2 regions of the Streptomyces sp. NPDC032745 genome follow, and region 1 is predicted to be linked to the other one. Evidence: riboswitches for the same ligand, from Rfam matches in the RefSeq annotation. Region 1 holds a riboswitch; the other holds the start of a gene.
What was found. Region 1 has a riboswitch for ZMP and ZTP ahead of ACZ5WG_RS20725 (bifunctional 5,10-methylenetetrahydrofolate dehydrogenase/5,10-methenyltetrahydrofolate cyclohydrolase). Riboswitches for the same ligand answer to the same signal wherever they lie in the genome.
Positions count from the first base shown of each region.

Region 2: another riboswitch for ZMP and ZTP. It lies ahead of ACZ5WG_RS00070 (serine hydroxymethyltransferase); the one in region 1 lies ahead of ACZ5WG_RS20725 (bifunctional 5,10-methylenetetrahydrofolate dehydrogenase/5,10-methenyltetrahydrofolate cyclohydrolase).

Region 1 covers NZ_JBVING010000007.1:347,566-356,710, forward strand. Annotated here, with positions in the region: gene ACZ5WG_RS20715 (MAB_1171c family putative transporter) at 1-1,115, shown strand, start outside; gene ACZ5WG_RS20720 (NADH:flavin oxidoreductase/NADH oxidase family protein) at 1,137-2,426, opposite strand; gene ACZ5WG_RS20725 (bifunctional 5,10-methylenetetrahydrofolate dehydrogenase/5,10-methenyltetrahydrofolate cyclohydrolase) at 2,772-3,677, opposite strand; ZMP/ZTP riboswitch at 3,706-3,821, opposite strand; gene ACZ5WG_RS20730 (methyltransferase domain-containing protein) at 3,929-4,690, shown strand; gene ACZ5WG_RS20735 (RNA polymerase sigma factor) at 4,917-6,506, shown strand; gene ACZ5WG_RS20740 (vWA domain-containing protein) at 6,521-8,323, opposite strand; gene ACZ5WG_RS20745 (ATP-binding protein) at 8,417-9,145, opposite strand, start outside.
Region 2 covers NZ_JBVING010000001.1:6,187-15,331, forward strand. Annotated here, with positions in the region: gene ACZ5WG_RS00035 (hypothetical protein) at 1-559, shown strand, start outside; gene ACZ5WG_RS00040 (carboxymuconolactone decarboxylase family protein) at 584-1,087, opposite strand; gene pdxR (MocR-like pyridoxine biosynthesis transcription factor PdxR) at 1,134-2,528, shown strand; gene ACZ5WG_RS00050 (DMT family protein) at 2,613-3,449, opposite strand; gene ACZ5WG_RS00055 (hypothetical protein) at 3,547-3,861, shown strand; gene ACZ5WG_RS00060 (glutathionylspermidine synthase family protein) at 3,868-5,058, shown strand; gene rocD (ornithine--oxo-acid transaminase) at 5,155-6,363, opposite strand; ZMP/ZTP riboswitch at 6,510-6,600, shown strand; gene ACZ5WG_RS00070 (serine hydroxymethyltransferase) at 6,636-7,904, shown strand; gene trpS (tryptophan--tRNA ligase) at 8,021-9,034, shown strand.

The sequences.
Region 1 (9,145 bases):
GGGCCGTGTGCACCCTGCTCGTCGTCGGCTGCATGGTCATGTTCCTGGCGGCTCCGCCGACGATCTCCGCGGTCAACCGGCTCACCGGCGTCGTCAACTTCTCCGCCCCGCTGGTGTACAGCGTGCTCACCGCGTTCTCGGGGTCGTGCATCGTGCTGGTCCTGCAGTGGGGCGGCGGCCCGCCCGCCGTCGTGCGGCGGGCGACCCGGCTGACGGTGGCCGCGTTCGGCGCCGTCACGCTGCTCATCGTCGTCCTCTTCGCGATCGGCGACGCGCCGGTGGAGCGGCTGCGCGACCTGGACACGTACTACGCCAACACGCCCTGGCTGCGCGAGATGATCGTCTGCTACCTGCTCGCGCACACCGTGGGCAGTTCGACGCTCACCGTGCTGTGCTGGAAGTGGCTGCTGCGCGTGCGCCCCTCGCTGCGTCCGCTGCGCACCGGACTGGCCCTGATCGTGCTCGGCGGGGTGCTGGACCTCGGCTACCTCGTCACGAAGTGGGCGGCGGTGGGCGCCCGCTGGACGGGCCGCGACTGGGACGGCCTGTCGACGTACGTGGCCCCGCCGTTCGCCTCCGCGGCGGCCCTGATGGTGGGGTCGGGGTTCATCGTGCCGCTGGTCGGCGGCTCGGCCGCCTGGCGGGACTTCAGCCGGTACCGGCGGCTGCACCCGCTGTGGAAGGCGCTGCGCGGGTTCGCCGCGTCGAGCGTGACGATCGTGCCGCTGACCTGGTGGTCGCCGATCGGGATCCGGCTGATCCACCGCGAGTCGGTGATCGACGACGGGATCCTGGCGCTGGGCCGCTGGTTCGACCCGGCCGTACGGAGCGCCGCGTACGAGGCCGCGCTCGGCCAGGGCATGTGCGAGTCGCAGGCCTCGGTCGTGGCCGACGCGGCCATGCTCGCCGCGGCCTGCCGGCGCCGGGAGGCAGCCGAGGCCGCCGAAGCTCTCGGCCCGGCGGACGCGGACGACGCCGGGGAGCACTCCGCCGAGGCCGATGAGGGGCTGCCCGAGCCGTACCGGCTGGACTCACGGCCGCTCGCGGCACTGGCCCGCGAGTTCCGCGCCTCCCCCATCGTGGCGGCCGTACGGCGGGACCCGGCGAGCCTGTGAGCGGCCCGCGCGGGGTCGGCGTCAGCCGGCGAGGGCGTCCTCGGGCTCGGGATTGCGGGCGAGCCAGGCCCCGTACGCCCGCACCTTGCGCCAGTGCTGGAGCTGGTCGAGGGCGAACGTCGCCCGCGGGGAGGCCTCCGGGCGCGGTTCCAGGCCGCGGGCCAGCCGGTGCATCTGGAAGCGCACGAAGGCCAGCAGCCCGGCGCCGGCCAGGTCCCGGTCCTTCCAGCGCAGCCGCTCCACCGTCACCCGTACGTCCTCCCCGGCGCGCCAGCGGGCCGGCAGGTCGGGGCGGAACGCCAGGGCCGAGGCGAGCCCCACGACGGACACACCGCGCTCCAGGACCTTCTGCGCGGTCTCCTGGCGGCCTATCCCTCCGGTCAGCATCAGCGGCATCGTGGCCGAGCCCAGGAACTGCTCGGCGAAGGAGAGGAAGTACGCCTCGCGTTCGAGGGTCCGCAGATCGGCGGTGCGGCCCAGGGTCGCGGGGCTCTCGACGCTGCCGCCGGACAGTTCGACCAGGTCGACGCCGAGACCGCCGAGGACCGCGAGGACCTGCGCCGCCTCCTCGGTGTCGAAGCCGCCGCGCTGGAAGTCGGCGGTGTTGAGCTTGACCCCGACCGCGAAGCCGGGGCCCACCTGCGCGCGGACGGCGCCGACGACCTCGGTGAGCAGCCGGACCCGGTTCTCCAGGCTGCCGCCCCAGCGGTCGGTGCGCCGGTTGACGAGCGGGGAGAGGAACTGGCTGAGGAGGTAGCCGTGGGCGGCGTGGATCTGCACCCCGTCGAAGCCGGCCTCCTCGGCCCGCCGGGCCGTGACCGCGAAGCGGCCGACGGTGGCCTCTATGTCGGCCTCGGTCATCGCGGTGGGGCGGGCGAAGCGCTTGGTGTGCCTGCCGAGGCTCACCCCTATGTCGGAGGGCGCCCAGGCCGTGCCGGGCATCTCCGAGCCGACCTGCCGGCCGGGATGGTTGATCTGCATCCAGACCCGGCCGCCGCCGCAGGACGCGGCTTCGGCCCAGCGGCGGAAGGGGTCGAGCGGGGAGCGGGCGTCGAGGACGATCGTCCCCGGCGCGGTCAGCGCCCGGCGGTCGACCATGACGTTCCCCGTGATCAGCAGCCCGGCGCCGCCGCGGGCCCAGCGGTGGTAGAGCCGTTCGATGCGCTCGTCCGGCAGCTGGCCGGCCCCGGCGAGGCCCTCCTCCATGGCCGCCTTCGCCAGGCGGTTCGGCAGGGCCGTCCCGTTGGGCAGCTCCAGTGGCGTGAACAGGTCCATCAGCAGTTCCCCCAGGAAACGTGTTGCACGTGTCATCTCGCGCCCCGGCGCAAACATACCGCTCCCTCCCCGGCCCCCGTCAGGCTGCTGCACCAACCGGTTCGCAGGCCCCTCGGCCGGGTGCTGCGCACCCGTGGGTCCCTTGAGGCGCTTGGTGAGGAAGGCCGGGGAAGGCCTCCGCCGCACCGCCGCGACGAGCTGGCCGGCCGCCTCGGGACGTCGGGGCTCCGGCCGGTCACCGCGCCGGTCATCGCGCCCGGCGGGACGGCTGCACACCGGTCGCCCCACCGGTGGCGGGCGTACGAAACCGGACACCCGGGGATGCGGAACGCCCCGGACCGAAGGGCCCGGGGCGTTCACCGTGCGCGGGTGCGGGGCGGATCAGAGCTCCGCGAGCGCCAGTCCGGCCTGGGCGGCGGCCGCCTGGACGGTCTGCTCCAGCAGGACGGCGATGGTCATCGGGCCGACGCCGCCGGGGACCGGGGTGATCAGCGAGGCGCGGGCGGCGGCGGACTCGAAGTGGACGTCGCCGACGTTGCCCTCGTTGTAGCCGGCGTCCAGGACCACGGCGCCCGGCTTGATGTCCTCGCCGCGGATGAACTCGGCCTTGCCGACCGCGGCGACCAGCACGTCGGCCTGGCGCACGATCGAGGGCAGGTCCACGGTGCGGGAGTGGCAGTAGGTGACGGTGGCGTTCTGCTCCAGCAGGAGCATGCCGGCCGGCTTGCCCAGGATCGCGCTGCGGCCGACGACGACGGCGTGCTTGCCGGTCAGGTCCACGTCGTACTCCGCGAGGAGCCGCATGATCCCGCCGGGGGTGCAGGAGACGAAGCCCGGCAGCCCGAAGCCCATGGCGGCGAAGGAGTGCATGGTGACGCCGTCGACGTCCTTGCCGGGCGCGATGGCCTCGAAGGCGGCGCGCTCGTCGATGTGGTGCGGGACCGGGTGCTGCAGCAGGATGCCGCTGATCTCCGGGTCCTCGGAGAGGGCCGTGAGGGCGGCGACGAGCTCCTCGGTGGTGGTCTCGGCCGGCAGCTCCACGTGGCGGGAGGTGATCCCGGCCTTGGCGCAACGGTTCTGCTTCATCCGTACGTACGTGACGGACGCCGGGTCCTCACCGACCAGCACGGTCGCGAGGCAGGGAGCGGTGCCGGTGCGCTCGGTGATCTTCGCCGCGAGGACGGCGGTCTGCTCCGAGATGCGGCGGGCGAGGGCGGTGCCGTCCATGAGCCGGGCAGCCTGCGCCGGCCGGGCGGTCTGGGCAGTCGTCGTCTGGGCAGTCGTCATGGGGTCTCCTGAGCGTCGCTGCGGGATCGCGGTTCGCCCAGGCGCGCGGCAAGTCGGCGTACCCGCGGTACGCCGGGCGCACGGGAGGTGCGCCGGGCCGCTCCCCGGTGGTGATCCACCCGAACGCCAGTCACGGCCCGCCCCCACTCTAATGGACCTCGTCGGCGCGTCCGGAGTGCACGGCGGCCCCGGGGCGCCGGGATCCGGTCAAACCGGTGGATCACCGGCGCCCGGCCTGGGACGATCGAGACATGACGCGCACCTTCGACCATCTCGTAGCCGAGGCCGAGTCCGTCTCCGTCGACGGCTGGGACTTCTCCTGGCTCGACGGCCGGGCCACCGAGCAGCGCCCCTCCTGGGGCTACCAGAGACTCATGGGCGAGCGGCTGGCCCGGGTCGACGCCGCCCTCGACATCCAGACCGGCGGCGGAGAGGTGCTCGCGGGGGCGGGGACCCTGCCCCGGCTGATGGCCGCCACCGAGTCCTGGCCGCCGAACATCACGAAGGCGACCCGGCTGCTGCACCCGCTGGGCGCGGTGGTGGTGGCGGACGCCGACGAGCCGCCGCTGCCGTTCGGCGACGAGGCCTTCGAGCTGGTCACGAGCCGGCACCCGGTCACCATCTGGTGGGAGGAGATCGCCCGGGTCCTGCGTCCGGGCGGAACGTACCTCTCGCAGCAGGTCGGGCCGGCGAGCGTCTTCGAGCTCGTCGAGTACTTCCTCGGGCCCCAGCCGGAGGAGGTCCGGCGCGGCCGGCACCCCGACGATGCGGTCGCCGATGCCGGCAAGGCCGGTCTCGAGGTCGTCGATCTGCGCTCCGAAAGACTGAGCACGGAGTTCCACGACATCGGAGCCGTGATCTACTTTCTCCGGAAGGTGATCTGGATGGTGCCCGGCTTCACGGTCGGGCAGTACCGGGACCGGCTGCGCGAGCTCCACGAACAGATCGAACGCAACGGTCCGTTCGTGGCGCACACCGCCCGTTTCCTCATCGAAGCCCGCAAAACGGGCTGACGGGAAAGGGGGCGGAGGCGCGGACGGATCCACGGCCGATCGGTTGCGCGCCCACAGCGTGGCGCAGGTCACTCAATTCAGCGCGTAACGAATCGACTCGGGCATGCGATGAACCGACAGGTGTCCTCGCGCGGCCCCGGAATACAGACCCCCCTCGGGTCTGTTTCCCGAGTCCGCGCGATGATGTCCCGCCCACTCCCTATCTGTTCGCAACGAGAGGCTCCTTGTGTCGCTCAGCCCGTCCCGTACGTTCCCTCCGGAGATCGCCGAATCGGAGGCCCTCGTCGCGCTCGTAGAGCGCGGCCGCGAGCAGGGTCACATCAACGGTGACGACGTGCGCCAGGCCTTCGAGGCCGGCCGCATCCCGGTGGACCAGTGGAAGCGGGTCCTGCGCAGCCTGAACCAGGTCCTGGACGAGGAGGGTGTCGCGCTGCACGTCAGCGCCGCCCCCGCCACGAAGGCTGCCGCGAAGAAGCCCCGCAAGGCGGCCGCCGCGCCTGCCCGCACCGTGACCAAGAAGGCGGCCGCCGCGCCGCGCCCCATCGGTGCGCGCAAGGCCTCGGCCACCAGCCCGGCCACCGCCACCGCGGCGGCGATATCCGCTTCGCCGGCCGCGGCCACCGAGGACGAGGTGACGGCCGACACCGCCGCCGAGCCGAAGAAGCGGACGGTCAAGAAGACCGCCGCGAAGAAGACCGCGGTGAAGAAGACCGCCGCGGCCAAGAAGACCAGCGCCAAGGACGCCGACGAGGGCGAGACCCCGGCCGCCGAGGGCGAGGACTGGGCCGCCGAGGACCTCGTCGACGACGTCGAGGAGGAGGCCCCCAAGGCCGGCGGCGCCCAGGGCTTCGTCCTGTCCGACGACGACGAGGACGACGCCCCGGCGCAGACGGTCATGGTGGCCGGCGCCACCGCCGACCCCGTCAAGGACTACCTCAAGCTCATCGGCAAGGTGCCGCTCCTCAACGCCGAGCAGGAGGTCGAGCTCGCCAAGCGCATCGAGGCGGGCCTCTTCTCCGAGTACAAGCTCGAAGAGGAGGAGGACCACAAGCCCGCCTTCAAGCGCGAGCTGGAGATCCTGGTCGAGGACGGCCGCCGCGCCAAGAACCACCTGCTGGAGGCCAACCTCCGCCTCGTGGTCTCGCTGGCCAAGCGCTACACCGGCCGCGGCATGCTCTTCCTGGACCTGATCCAGGAGGGCAACGTCGGCCTGATCCGCGCCGTGGAGAAGTTCGACTACACCAAGGGCTTCAAGTTCTCCACGTACGCGACCTGGTGGATCCGCCAGGCGATCACGCGCGCCATGGCCGACCAGTCGCGCACCATCCGCATCCCCGTCCACATGGTCGAGATCATCAACAAGCTGGCGCGCGTCCAGCGCCAGATGCTCCAGGACCTCGGCCGGGAGCCCACTCCGGAGGAGCTGGGCAAGGAACTCGACATGACCCCCGAGAAGGTCATCGAGGTCCAGAAGTACGGCCGCGAGCCGATCTCCCTGCACACCCCCCTGGGTGAGGAGGGCGACAGCGAGTTCGGTGACCTGATCGAGGACTCCGAGGCGGTCGTCCCGGCCGACGCGGTGAGCTTCACCTTCCTCCAGGAGCAGCTGCAGTCGATCCTGGGCACGCTCTCCGAGCGTGAGGCGGGTGTCGTCTCGATGCGTTACGGCCTGAACGACGGCCAGCCGAAGACCCTGGACGAGATCGGCCGCGTGTACGGGGTCACCCGTGAGCGCATCCGCCAGATCGAGTCCAAGACCATGTCGAAGCTGCGCCACCCGTCGCGTTCGCAGGTGCTGCGCGACTACCTGGACTAGGCAGGCCCGCGCCCTCAGGCCAGTCGGAAGACCGGCCCACGGGGCGTGAACGGCAGGGAAGCACCCTGCGGAACCAGATAGGCGTGCTCGCGCCGGATCCGCAGGGTGTCGCACCACCCGTCCGTGATCACCAGCACCGGGGCCTGCGGAGGGAAGTCCTCCGCGCGCTGGAGCAGGTCGATCGCGGGCTGGAGCACGGTCCCGCCCCGCCCGCGCACCCTTACTCGCCCCGCGATCTCGGTCGGGGGCAGATAGCCCGCGTCGTACGGCGCCGCGTCGCAGAACACGACGCGTGCCGCCGGTACGTCGCGGGCTTCCGCGTACGAGGCGATCGCGCCGAGCGCCTTGCCGAGCAGGGCGGCGGGCATCGACCCCGAGGTGTCGAGGACCACGCCGAAGGTGCAGCGGGCGATCTCCTCGGGCGGGAAGTACCGGCCCGCGCGGGGGATGTCCGGAGTGGAGGCCTGGCGGCGTGCCGGGCGCGCGTAGGAGCGTACGGGCTCGGGCCTGGGGACGTACTCGTCGAACCAGCGGGCGAGCTGCGCGTCCCAGGGCACGGGCGGGTGGGCCAGCGCCCGGATCTCCTGGACCAGCCCGGCGGGCAGCATCCCTCGCTCCCCGTAGGTGTGCAGGTCGAAGCCCTGGACGAGGCCACGCCGGTAGAAATCGTCCAGATCGGTGTACGGGAGGCTGCCCGCATGCGGCAGCGCCTCGCCCAGGACGTCCCCGAGGCCCTTGCCGCGCAAGGTCGACAGTCGGCGCAGTCGGCGCAGGTCGGTGGCGATGCGGTCGTAGACCTCCTCGACGGAGAGGTCCTTCAGCTCCGGGTCGTACAGCAGCCCCTCGGGCATCTCGCCGACGCCCATCTCCACGAGCCAGCCGTTGACCACGTAGTCGGCGGCCACGTTGTGCAGGTACGGATCGCGGGCGCCGCAGCGCTCGCCGTGGCGCAGGGCGGCGTGCAGCATCTCGTGGGCCAGAACGAAGCGCCACTCCGCGTCGGTGAACGTACGCAGCGGGTTGACGTAGATCTCCCCGGCGCTCGCGCTGACCGCGGCGACGGCTATGTCCTGGGCGCGGGCGAGCTCGGCGTCGGCGACGATTCGCAGGCCGGCGGCGAGCCCGCCGAGCAGCGGGTACGAGGAGACGAACCAGTTCAGGGCCCGGTCCCAGGGGTGCTGCCGGAGCCGCTCCCCGGTGATCCGGTCGCGGCGGCCGCCGGCCACGTCCATGGCGGCGGAGACGCTGCGGGTCAGGGCGTGCGAGAACGAGGTCTCCCAGTCGGGGACCTCCGTCGTCAGGGTGCGCCAGCCGGCCAGGACCTGGTCGGGGTGCTCGCCGGAGGTGCCGCAGTGCTCGTACGCGGCGGGAACGCCGTCGCGGTGCCAACGGGCGGCGAGCTGCTCTTCGTCCCCGCCGGGGTACTCGGCGGGGAGGTGGTCGGGGGCGCGGCCGACGGGGAAGGTCAGCAGGAAGCGGTTGACGACGACGCAGCGGGCGGCGAGCTGGGCGGGGGCGGGCTGCGGGCGGTCCTCCTCCTTGGCGGCGGGTACGTGGCCGAAGCCGAGGTGGAGCAGGCAGTGGGCCAGCGCCCAGGCCCACTCCTGCGGTTCGGCACGGCGGGTGGGGTGCGCGTGGATCACCCCGTTGGAGGTGACGAGGGCGAGCCCGGCGCAGGTGCACGAGGCGCACCGGGGGTCGCGGCAGTGGGTGGCGGAGAGGGCGCCCAGGGCCGGGTTCTGCCGGATCGCGGCCCGCCCGGCCTCGTAGGCGAGGGTGGCAGGGTCCGGGGCGGCGGGCTTCTTCTTGCGGGTCACGGGTGGCTCACTTCCGGCTTGCTTGCGGCTCACGGGCAGGGCTCCGGCGGGGCGGGCGCGCAGGGGTGCCCGGGACGGGCCGGCCCGTACGGCTCACCGGCGCGCCGCGACCAGCCTCGGCATGTCGCGGGCGGCCTCCACCAGGAACCAGGCCGGCAGCACCGGCAGGCCGTCGGCGTCGTCGGCGATGACCGTCTGGGCGACCTCGACGGAGATCTCGGCGAGCTGCACCAGCAGGGACTTCGCGCGGTACGCGGTCTGCCGGACGGCGGGCGAGACGTGCTCCTTGCGTTCCGGGAGCTCCTTGACCAGGCGTCCGCGGAAGGCCTCGGCGAGGTAGTAGAGCAGATCTCGGTCGGCGGGGCGGGTGGGCCAGGAGGCATCGCCCTTGATGATCGCCTCGATGCCGAAGGTGTGGCGGACGATCTTGGCGTAGCCGCAGAAGGAGACGGCGTGCGCCGGGGTGAGGGTGCCGTGCGCGACGATCTTGAGGGTCTGCTCGTCCAGGCCGGTCCCGAAGGAGTGCAGGGCGTCGGAGAGCATGTGCCAGGAGCGCGGGGTGGAGAAGGGCTCCTCGGTCTTGGGCGGCGCGGACCACAGGTGGTCGGGGCGGTCGGTGAGGTAGTCGGTGATCCACGGGTGGATGCCGTTCTCCCCGGCCCAGACCAGCCAGTCCTGTGCGGAGGCCTGCAGATGTACGTGGGTCAGCCGGTTGACCAGCGCGGAGGCGATGGGCCGGGCCAGCGCGTTGTCGGTGGCCCGGTTGCCCGCGCCGATCACGATGGAGCCGGCCGGGAGCTCGTAACTGCCGATCCGGCGGTC
Region 2 (9,145 bases), on a different contig from region 1:
GCAGCGCACGGCGCGCAGCCTGTGGCCGCGGGTGGCCGTCGCCGGCGGCCTGGCGGTGGTCCTCGGCGGGGCCGCGCTGGCGGTCGTGCTCGTACCGGGGGAACCGGCGGGGCTGCCGGCCGGCTACAAGGTGCTGCGCAGTGCCGGATCGGGCTTCCAGGTCGCGGTCCCCGACGACTGGCAGCTCAGCACGTCCGAGTCCGGGACCGAGGCGGGCACGGTGTTCCGCCCCGGACAGGGCCGGGGCAGCCTGCTCCAGGTCCTCAAGGTCACCGGCGGCCCCGGCGATCCGTGCGAGGTCCTGCACGAGGGCACCAGCGGGCTGAGTGCCCGGGACGGCTACCGGCGGCTCTCGCTCGAATCGGTGGAGAGCACCGGCTGCGAGCTCGTCTACGAGCTCCCCGACACGGACGCGAACGGGACCGGACACGGCATCGGGCGGCTCACCGTCGCCTCCGACGGCAGCCGGTGGGTGCTCATGGCCTTCGGCCCGGCCGCCGAGGCCAAGGCCGTCCGCACCCGCATGGCGGCGGCCCTGGGCTCGTTCCGGCCGGACTGACGGCCGGTCCCGCCCGGCCGGTTCCTACTTGAACATGCCCGGCGTGTAGTGGCCCGGGACCATGCGGGTGGTCACCGCGAAGCGGTTCCAGACGTTGATCGTCGCGATCACGGCGATCAGCTGGGCGAGCTCCTTCTCCTCGAAGTGCTTCGCGGCCTTCTCGTACACCTCGTCGGGAACGAAACCGTCGGTCAGGACGGTCACGGCCTCGGTCAGCTCGAGCGCCGCGGCCTCCTTCTCGGTGTAGAAGTGGCGCGACTCCTCCCAGGCGGCGAGCTGGACGATCCGCTCGACGCTCTCGCCCGCGGCGAGCGCGTCCTTCGCGTGCATGTCCAGGCAGAAGGCGCAGTGGTTGATCTGCGAGGCGCGGATCTTGACGAGCTCGACCAGGACCGGGTCCAGGCCCTTCTTCGAGGCGGTCTCCAGGCCCACGATGGCCTTGTAGACGTCGGGCACGTGCTGGGCCCAGCCCATGCGCGGGGTGTGCTCGGGCGCGTGTGCGGCGGTGTGTTCGTGCGTGGTGGTCATGTCCCCACCGTAGGCAGCAGGCGGCCCGCCGATATGGTCCATATCCATGACGGAATCATGGGCCACTTTCGGTGCCGACCTGCATCTGGACCTCTCCGCCGGGCGAGGTCTGCGGGCCGGTCTCGTCGACGCGCTGCGCGAGGCCGCGCGCAGCGGGCGGCTGGCGCCCGGGACCCGGCTGCCGTCGTCGCGGTCGTTCGCCGCCGACCTCGGGATCGCGCGGAACACGGTCGCGGAGGCGTACGCCGAGCTCGTCGCCGAGGGCTGGCTGACGGCCCGGCAGGGCTCGGGCACGCGGGTCGCGGAACGGGCCCGCCCGCGGCGGCCCGCGGGCGCCGCCCGGGTCCGGCGTCCCGAGCGGCGGCGGCCCTCGTACAGCCTGCTGCCCGGCACCCCGGACCCGGGCGGCTTCCCGCGCGCCGCCTGGCTGACGGCGGCCCGGCGTGCCCTGACGGACGCGCCGAACGATGCCTTCGGGTACGCGGCGGACGCGCGCGGCCGGGTGGAGCTGCGGGAGGCGCTCGCGGGGTACCTGGCCAGGGCGCGCGGGGTGTACGCGGACCCGGAGCGGATCGTGCTGTGCGCGGGGTTCGTGCATGCGCTGACGCTGCTGGCGGGGGTGCTGCGGGCGCGGCGGGTACGGGAGGTGGCGGTCGAGGGGTACAGCCTCGACCTGCACCGGGACCTGCTGACGGGGGCGGGGCTGCGGACCGGGCCGCTGCCGGTGGACGCCTCGGGGGCGCGGACGCCGGACCTGTCCGCGGAGGCGGGGGCGGTGCTGCTGACCCCCGCCCACCAGTTCCCCACCGGGGCGGCGCTGACCCCGGCCCGGCGGGCGGCCGCGGTCGACTGGGCCCGGACCACGGGCGGGCTGATCCTGGAGGACGACTACGACGGGGAGTTCCGCTACGACCGCCAGTCGGTGGGGGCGTTGCAGGGACTGGACCCGGACCGGGTGGTGTACCTCGGCACGGCGAGCAAGTCGCTCGCGCCGGGGCTGCGGATGGGGTGGATGGTGGTGCCGCCGGGGCTGCTGGACGAGGTCGTCGCGGCGAAGGGGCCGATCGACTGGACGTCGAGTGCGCTGGACCAGCTGACGCTCGCGGAGTTCATCCGGTCCGGGGCGTACGACCGGCATGTGCGCGGCATGCGGCTGCGGTACCGCAGGCGCCGGGACGAGCTGGTCGCGGCCGTTTCCGGCCGGGTGGCGGTGTCGGGCATCGCTGCGGGCCTGCACGCGGTGCTGGACCTCCCGGCGGGGACGCAGGCCTCGGTGCTGCGGGCGGCGGCCTGGCAGGACCTGGCCCTGGAGACCCTGTCCCGCTACACCCACCCGGAGGCAGGGCTTCCGCCCCGCGAGGCGCTGGTGGTGGGTTACGGGACCCCGTCGACGAGCGCATGGTCCCCGACGCTGGCGGCCCTGCTTTCCGCTCTGCCGTGACGCCGGTGCGTCCGCGCGCCGCCGCTGTCGGGGGCTCCGCCCCCGAACCCTCCCCCTCGCTGCGCCGGGGGGACCCCCAGCGCCTCAAACGCCGGCAGGGCTGGGTTCTGCCGGGGGTTCACCGAAGCGGGTCAGGAGGAGGGCTCCGGCGACCGAGACCGCGAAGCCGAGGACCGCCAGCCAGGTCAGGCCCTCACGGGTGCGGTCGCCGAGCCAGACCACCCCGACCACCGCCGGGCCGATCGTCTCGCCGATCACCATGCCCGCCGTTGCCGTCGTCACCGAGCCCCGCTGCAGCGCCGAGGTGAGCAGCAGGAACGCCGCGCCCCCGCCCAGCAGCAGTGCGTACAGCGCCGGGTTCGTGAGCGACCTGAACGAGATGTCGTCGATGAGGCGGACCGCCACCTCCACCACCCCGAAGCCCGTCCCCGCCGCCAGGCCGAGGACCAGCGCCCGGGAGCGGTCCGGGAGCCCGCCGGCCACGGCCCCCACCAGCAGCACCAGCCCGGCCACCACCAGCAGCCCCAGCTGCAGCGCGAACGAACCCGTCCCCGAGCCCTCCTCGCCCGACGCCAGCCCCAGCATCGCCAGCCCCGCGCACACCACCCCCACCGCGCCCCACTCGGCCCCGCTCAGCCGTACGTGCAGCAGCCACGCCGAGACCACCGCCGTCACCGCGAGGCTCGCCGCCAGCGCCGCCCCCACCGTGTAGATCGGGATGTTCTTCAGCGCCACGATCTGGAGGACGAACCCGGCCGCGTCCAGCCCCAGGCCCAGCACGTACCGCCACTGCCGTGCCGCCCGCAGCAGCAGCGCCGTGTCCACCCCCGACCCGGTGCCCGGCTCCACCGCCCGCGCGGCCATCGCCTGCAGGACCGACGCCGTGCCGAAGCAGACCGCCGCACCGAGCGCGCAAACCATCCCAAGAAGCACGAATTGACTCTAGGTCATGGAGGTGATGAGAGGGTTTCGGCGGCCGGATTCCATCGCTTCGGTGCCCCGTTCTAGTCTGTCCGCCATGGACGACAGCAGTAGAAGCACCACCACCCGACGCCGCATGCGCTCCGGCAGCGTCGCCCTCGGCGGCATGGGCCTGCTCGCCGCCGCCCTCGTGGCCTGCGGCAGCAGCAGCGAGCCCGACAAGCGCTGCGTGGACCGCGCCACCATGGAGAAGCTGAACAGCAAGGAGTGCAAGAGCGGAAGCAGCAGCAGCCGCGGCACGTACTACTACGGCGGCAGCGTCTCCAACAACCGGGTCAGCGGAGGCAGCTTCGACAAGTCGGCCGTCACCCGCGGCGGCATCGGCGGCCACTCCAGCTCCAGCGGCGGCTGACCCCGAGTGCGCCGTCACACCATCGAGCCGCGCCCCGACTGGCAGAAGACCGTCGAGGAGCAGGGGCTCGTCTACCCCCTCACCCGCTACCCCGACGACTCCCTGCGCCCCTACTGGGACGAGAGCGCGTACTACTCCTTCTCGCTGCCCGAGGTCGAGGCGCTGGAGAACGTCGTCGAGGAGCTGCACGCCATGTGCCTGGCCGCGGCCGCGCACATCGTCGAGCACGACCGCTTCGCGGACCTCGGCATCACCGACCCGCGCCTCGCGGAGCGCATCGCCGAGTCCTGGCGCCGGCGCGCCGAACAGCCGTCCCTGTACGGCCGGTTCGACCTGCGCTACGAGGGCGACGGCGGCCCGGCCAAGATGCTGGAGTACAACGCCGACACCCCCACCTCCCTCGTGGAGGCGGCCAGTCCGCAGTGGTTCTGGATGGAGGAGCGCTTCCCCGGCGCCGACCAGTGGAACTCCCTCCACGAGCGGCTCGTCGAGGCCTGGCGCCGGCAGGCGGAGCTGCTGCCGCCCGGCCCGCTGCACTTCGCGCACTCCGAGACCGACGAGCTCGGCGAGGACCTGATGACGGTCGCCTACCTCCAGGAGACCGCCGAGCAGGCGGGCCTGGAGACCGAGGCGCTGTCCGTCGAGCAGATCGGCTGGGACAGCCTGTCGGGCCGGTTCGTGGACCAGAAGCTCGGCTTCATCCGCAGCTGCTTCAAGCTCTACCCGTGGGAATGGCTGGCCACCGACGCGTTCGGCCCGCAGGTCCTCGGTACGTACGACCACGGCGGCGGCTCCGGGACCACCACCTGGATCGAGCCGCTGTGGAAGATGCTGCTGTCCAACAAGGCGCTGCTGGCGATCCTGTGGGAGCTCTTCCCGGAGCACCCGAACCTGCTGCCCGCCTACCTCGACGGCCCGCGCGAGCTCGCGCAGACCACCGGGTACGCGGCGAAGCCCCTGCTGGGCCGCGAGGGCGCCGGTGTCACCCTGCACCCGGCCGGCGGCGAGCCGTTCGTACCGGACGAGGACGAGACGTACGTCTTCCAGGGCCTGGCCCCGCTGCCCGACTTCGACGGCAACCGCGTGGTGCTCGGCGCGTGGGTCGTCGAGGAGGAGGCGGCGGGCCTCGGCATCCGCGAGTCGGCGGGCCCGGTCACCGACGAGTACGCCCGCTTCCTGCCGCACGTCATCCTGTAGCCGCGTCCGGTGGCCGCCGGCCCGGCCCGGCCCGTCTGCCCGCGGGCGCGGCCGGGACCCGCTCGGCCGCCGGCCGCGCCCGCGGCGGAGCCGGGGTCAGCCGGCCGCGAGCACGGACCGCAGCTGGTCCAGACCCCAGTCCAGGTCCTCCTTGCTGATCACCAGCGGCGGCGCGATCCGGATCGTCGACCCGTGCGTGTCCTTGACCAGCACGCCCAGCTCCATCAGCCTCTCGGAGATCTCCCGGCCCGTGCCGTGCCCCGGGTCGATGTCGACGCCGGCCCACAGCCCCCGCCCGCGGACGGCGGTCACCGCACCCCCGCCGACCAGCAGGTTCAGTTCCCGGTGCAGGTGGTCGCCGAGCTCGGTGGCACGCTGCTGGTACTCGCCGGTGCGCAGCATCGCGATCACCTCCAGGGCGACCGCACAGGCCAGCGGGTTGCCGCCGAAGGTGGAGCCGTGCTCGCCGGGCCGGAACACCCCGAGCACGTCCCGGTCGGCGACGACGGCCGAGACCGGGACCACGCCGCCGCCCAGTGCCTTGCCGAGGACGTACACGTCCGGCACGACCTCCTCGTGCTCGCACGCGAACGTCTTCCCGGTCCGGCCCAGCCCCGACTGGATCTCGTCCGCCATGAACAGCACGTTCCGCTCGCGCGTGAGCTCCCGTACGCCCCGCAGGTACCCGGCGGGCGGCACCAGCACCCCCGCCTCGCCCTGGATCGGCTCCAGCAGCACCGCCACGGTGTTCGCCGTGACGGCCGCGGCCAGCGCGGTGAGGTCCCCGTACGGCACGATCTCGAACCCCGGCGTGTAGGGCCCGTAGTGGTCGCGGGCCTCGTGGTCCGTCGAGAAGCTCACGATCGTCGTCGTCCGGCCGTGGAAGTTGCCGGACGCGACCACGATCTTGGCCTGCCCGTCCGGGACGCCCTTGACCTCGTAGCCCCACTTGCGCGCCGTCTTGACCGCCGTCTCCACGGCCTCCGCACCCGTGTTCATCGGCAGCACCATCTCCTTGCCGCAGAGCGCGGCGAGCTCGGTGCAGAAGTCGGCGAACCGGTCGTGGTGGAAGGCCCGTGAGGTGAGGGTGACCCGCTCCAGCTGGGCCTTGGCGGCGTCGAGCAGACGCCGGTTGCCGTGGCCGAAGTTGAGCGCCGAGTAGCCCGCGAGCATGTCCAGGTAGCGGCGGCCCTCCACGTCGGTCATCCACGCGCCTTCCGCGGACGCCACGACGACGGGCAGCGGGTGGTAGTTGTGCGCACTGTGGGCCTCGGCGGAACGCATGGCATCAGCAGTTGTCGACACGGGGTCTCCGATCGTCGGTCAGGCGGGCCGGGTGACAGGGGTGACGAGGGTGGTGCCACCGGCGTCACATCACCTTGTATACGGCTATACGTCGCTCGTATACCGGACGGGGAAACCTTTCCTGTGGACCGCCCGCTAAGGTGGGCGGCACGCACGGCGACTGGCGTACGGAGAACCAACTCCGGGGGAGTCGTGCGCGCACGACCGCATTCAGGGCCGCTCGCCTGGGCCTCGCGGGGACGAGATCTGACATCGACCCCGGAGGAGCCGCCATGAGCGCGAGCCGCCACCCCGCCCTTCTCGCCACGGACCCCGAGCTGGCGTCCTACGTCACCGCCGAGGAATCCCTGCAGGCGCAGACCCTGCGTCTGATACCCAGTGAGAACTACGTGTCCGCCGCCGTGCTCGAGGCCTCCGGCACGGTGCTGCAGAACAAGTACAGCGAGGGCTACCCGGGCCGCCGCTACTACGAGGGCCAGCAGAACATCGACCGCGTCGAGGCGCTGGCCGTCGAGCGGGCCAAGGGCCTGTTCGGGGTGGACCACGCGAACGTCCAGCCGTACTCCGGCTCGCCGGCGAACCTCGCGGTGTACCTGGCCTTCGCGAAGCCCGGCGACACGGTGATGGGCATGGCCCTGCCGATGGGCGGGCACCTGACGCACGGCTGGGGGGTCTCGGCGACGGGGTCGTGGTTCCGGGGCGTGCAGTACGGGGTGTCCGCCGAGACGGGCCTGATCGACTACGACGCGGTGCGCGAGCTGGCCCTGACGGAGCGCCCGAAGATCATCTTCTGTGGTGGTACGGCGCTCCCGCGCACGATCGACTTCGCGGCGTTCGCCTCGATCGCGCAGGAGGCGGGCTCGATCCTGGTCGCGGACGTGGCGCACATCGCGGGCCTGATCGCGGGCGGGGCGCACCCGTCGCCCGTCGGGCACGTGGACGTGGTCTCCACCACCACGCACAAGACGCTGCGCGGCCCGCGGGGCGCGATGCTGATGTGCCGGGAGGAGCACGCGAAGGCCATCGACAAGGCGGTGTTCCCGGGCCTGCAGGGCGGTCCGCACAACCAGACGACGGCGGGCATCGCGGTGGCGCTGCACGAGGCGGCGCAGCCGTCGTTCGTGACGTACGCGCATGCGGTGGTGGCGAACGCGAAGGCGCTGGCGGCGGCCCTGCTCTCCCGGGGCTTCGACCTGGTCTCGGGCGGCACGGACAACCACCTGATCCTGATGGACCTGACCTCGCGGGGGGTCCCGGGCAAGGTGGCGGCCAAGGCGCTCGACCGGGCGGGGATCGTCGTGAACTACAACACGGTCCCGTTCGACCCGCGCAAGCCGTTCGACCCGTCGGGCATCCGTATCGGCACTCCGTCGCTGACCTCGCGGGGCCTGGCTGTGGAGCACATGCCGGTGGTGGCGGACTGGATCTCCCGGGCGGTGGACGCCGCGTCCAAGTCGGACGAGCCGGCCCTGTCCGCGATCCGCGCCGAGGTGGCGGACCTCCTCTCGGCCTACCCGGCACCTGGCCTCCCCCTGTCCTGACCCCGGACGAGGCGCGGACCTGCCCCCGGACTCCGTCCGGGGGCAGGTCCGGGGCGGAGCCCGGGAATCGGTCAGGCGCGGCCCGTCACGGCTCCGGCACCTGAGAGAATGGAGCCATGGCTTCTGATCGTCCTCGCGCGCTCTCCGGTATCCAGCCCACCTCCGGTTCGTTCCACCTCGGGAACTACCTCGGAGCCATCCGCCAGTACGTCGCCCTGCAGGAGACGCACGACGCCTTCTACATGGTGGTCGACCTGCACGCGATCACCATGCCGCAGGATCCGAAGGATCTCCGCGCGAACACCCGGCTCTCCGCCGCGCAGCTCCTCGCCGCCGGTCTCGACCCCGAGCGCTGCACGCTCTTCATCCAGAGCCACGTCCCGGAACACGCGCAGCTCGGCTGGGTCATGAACTGCATCACCGGCTTCGGCGAGGCCAGCCGGATGACCCAGTTCAAGGACAAGTCCGCCAAGGGCGGCGTCAACAACGCCACCGTCGGCCTGTTCACGTACCCGATCCTCCAGGTCGCCGACATCCTGCTCTACCAGGCGAACGCCGTCCCCGTCGGCGAGGACCAGCGCCAGCACATCGAGCTGACCCGCGACCTGGCCGAGCGCTTCAACCAGCGCTACGGCCAGACCTTCACCCTCCCCGCCGCGCACATCGTCAAGGAGGTCGCGAAGATCTACGACCTCCAGGACCCGTCGATCAAGATGTCGAAGTCCGCGTCGTCCCCCAAGGGCCTGATCAACCTCCTCGACGAGCCCAAGGTCACCGAGAAGAAGATCAAGAGCGCGGTCACCGACACCGAGGCCGAGGTCCGCTTCGACGCCGAGCACAAGCCCGGCGTCAGCAACCTGCTCACGATCTACTCCACCCTCACGGGGGAGTCGGTCCCCGCCCTCGAGGCCAAGTACGAGGGCAAGGGCTACGGCGCGCTGAAGACGGACCTGGCCGGTGTGATGGTCGATTTCGTCACACCGTTCAAGCAGCGCACCCAGGAATACCTGGACGACCCGGAGACGCTGGACTCCATCCTCGCCAAGGGCGCGGAGAAGGCCCGCGCGGTCGCCGCCGAGACCCTGGCGCAGGCCTACGACCGCCTCGGACTGGTCCCCGCCAAGCACTGACCCGGGGCTGACAAATCGGTCAGCGAAAGAGGCTCTGGCAATCCGGGGGGTGCTGGCCCCACACTGGGTCGGCAGGACCCGTACGCAACCTGTACGCACCAGACGACGGAG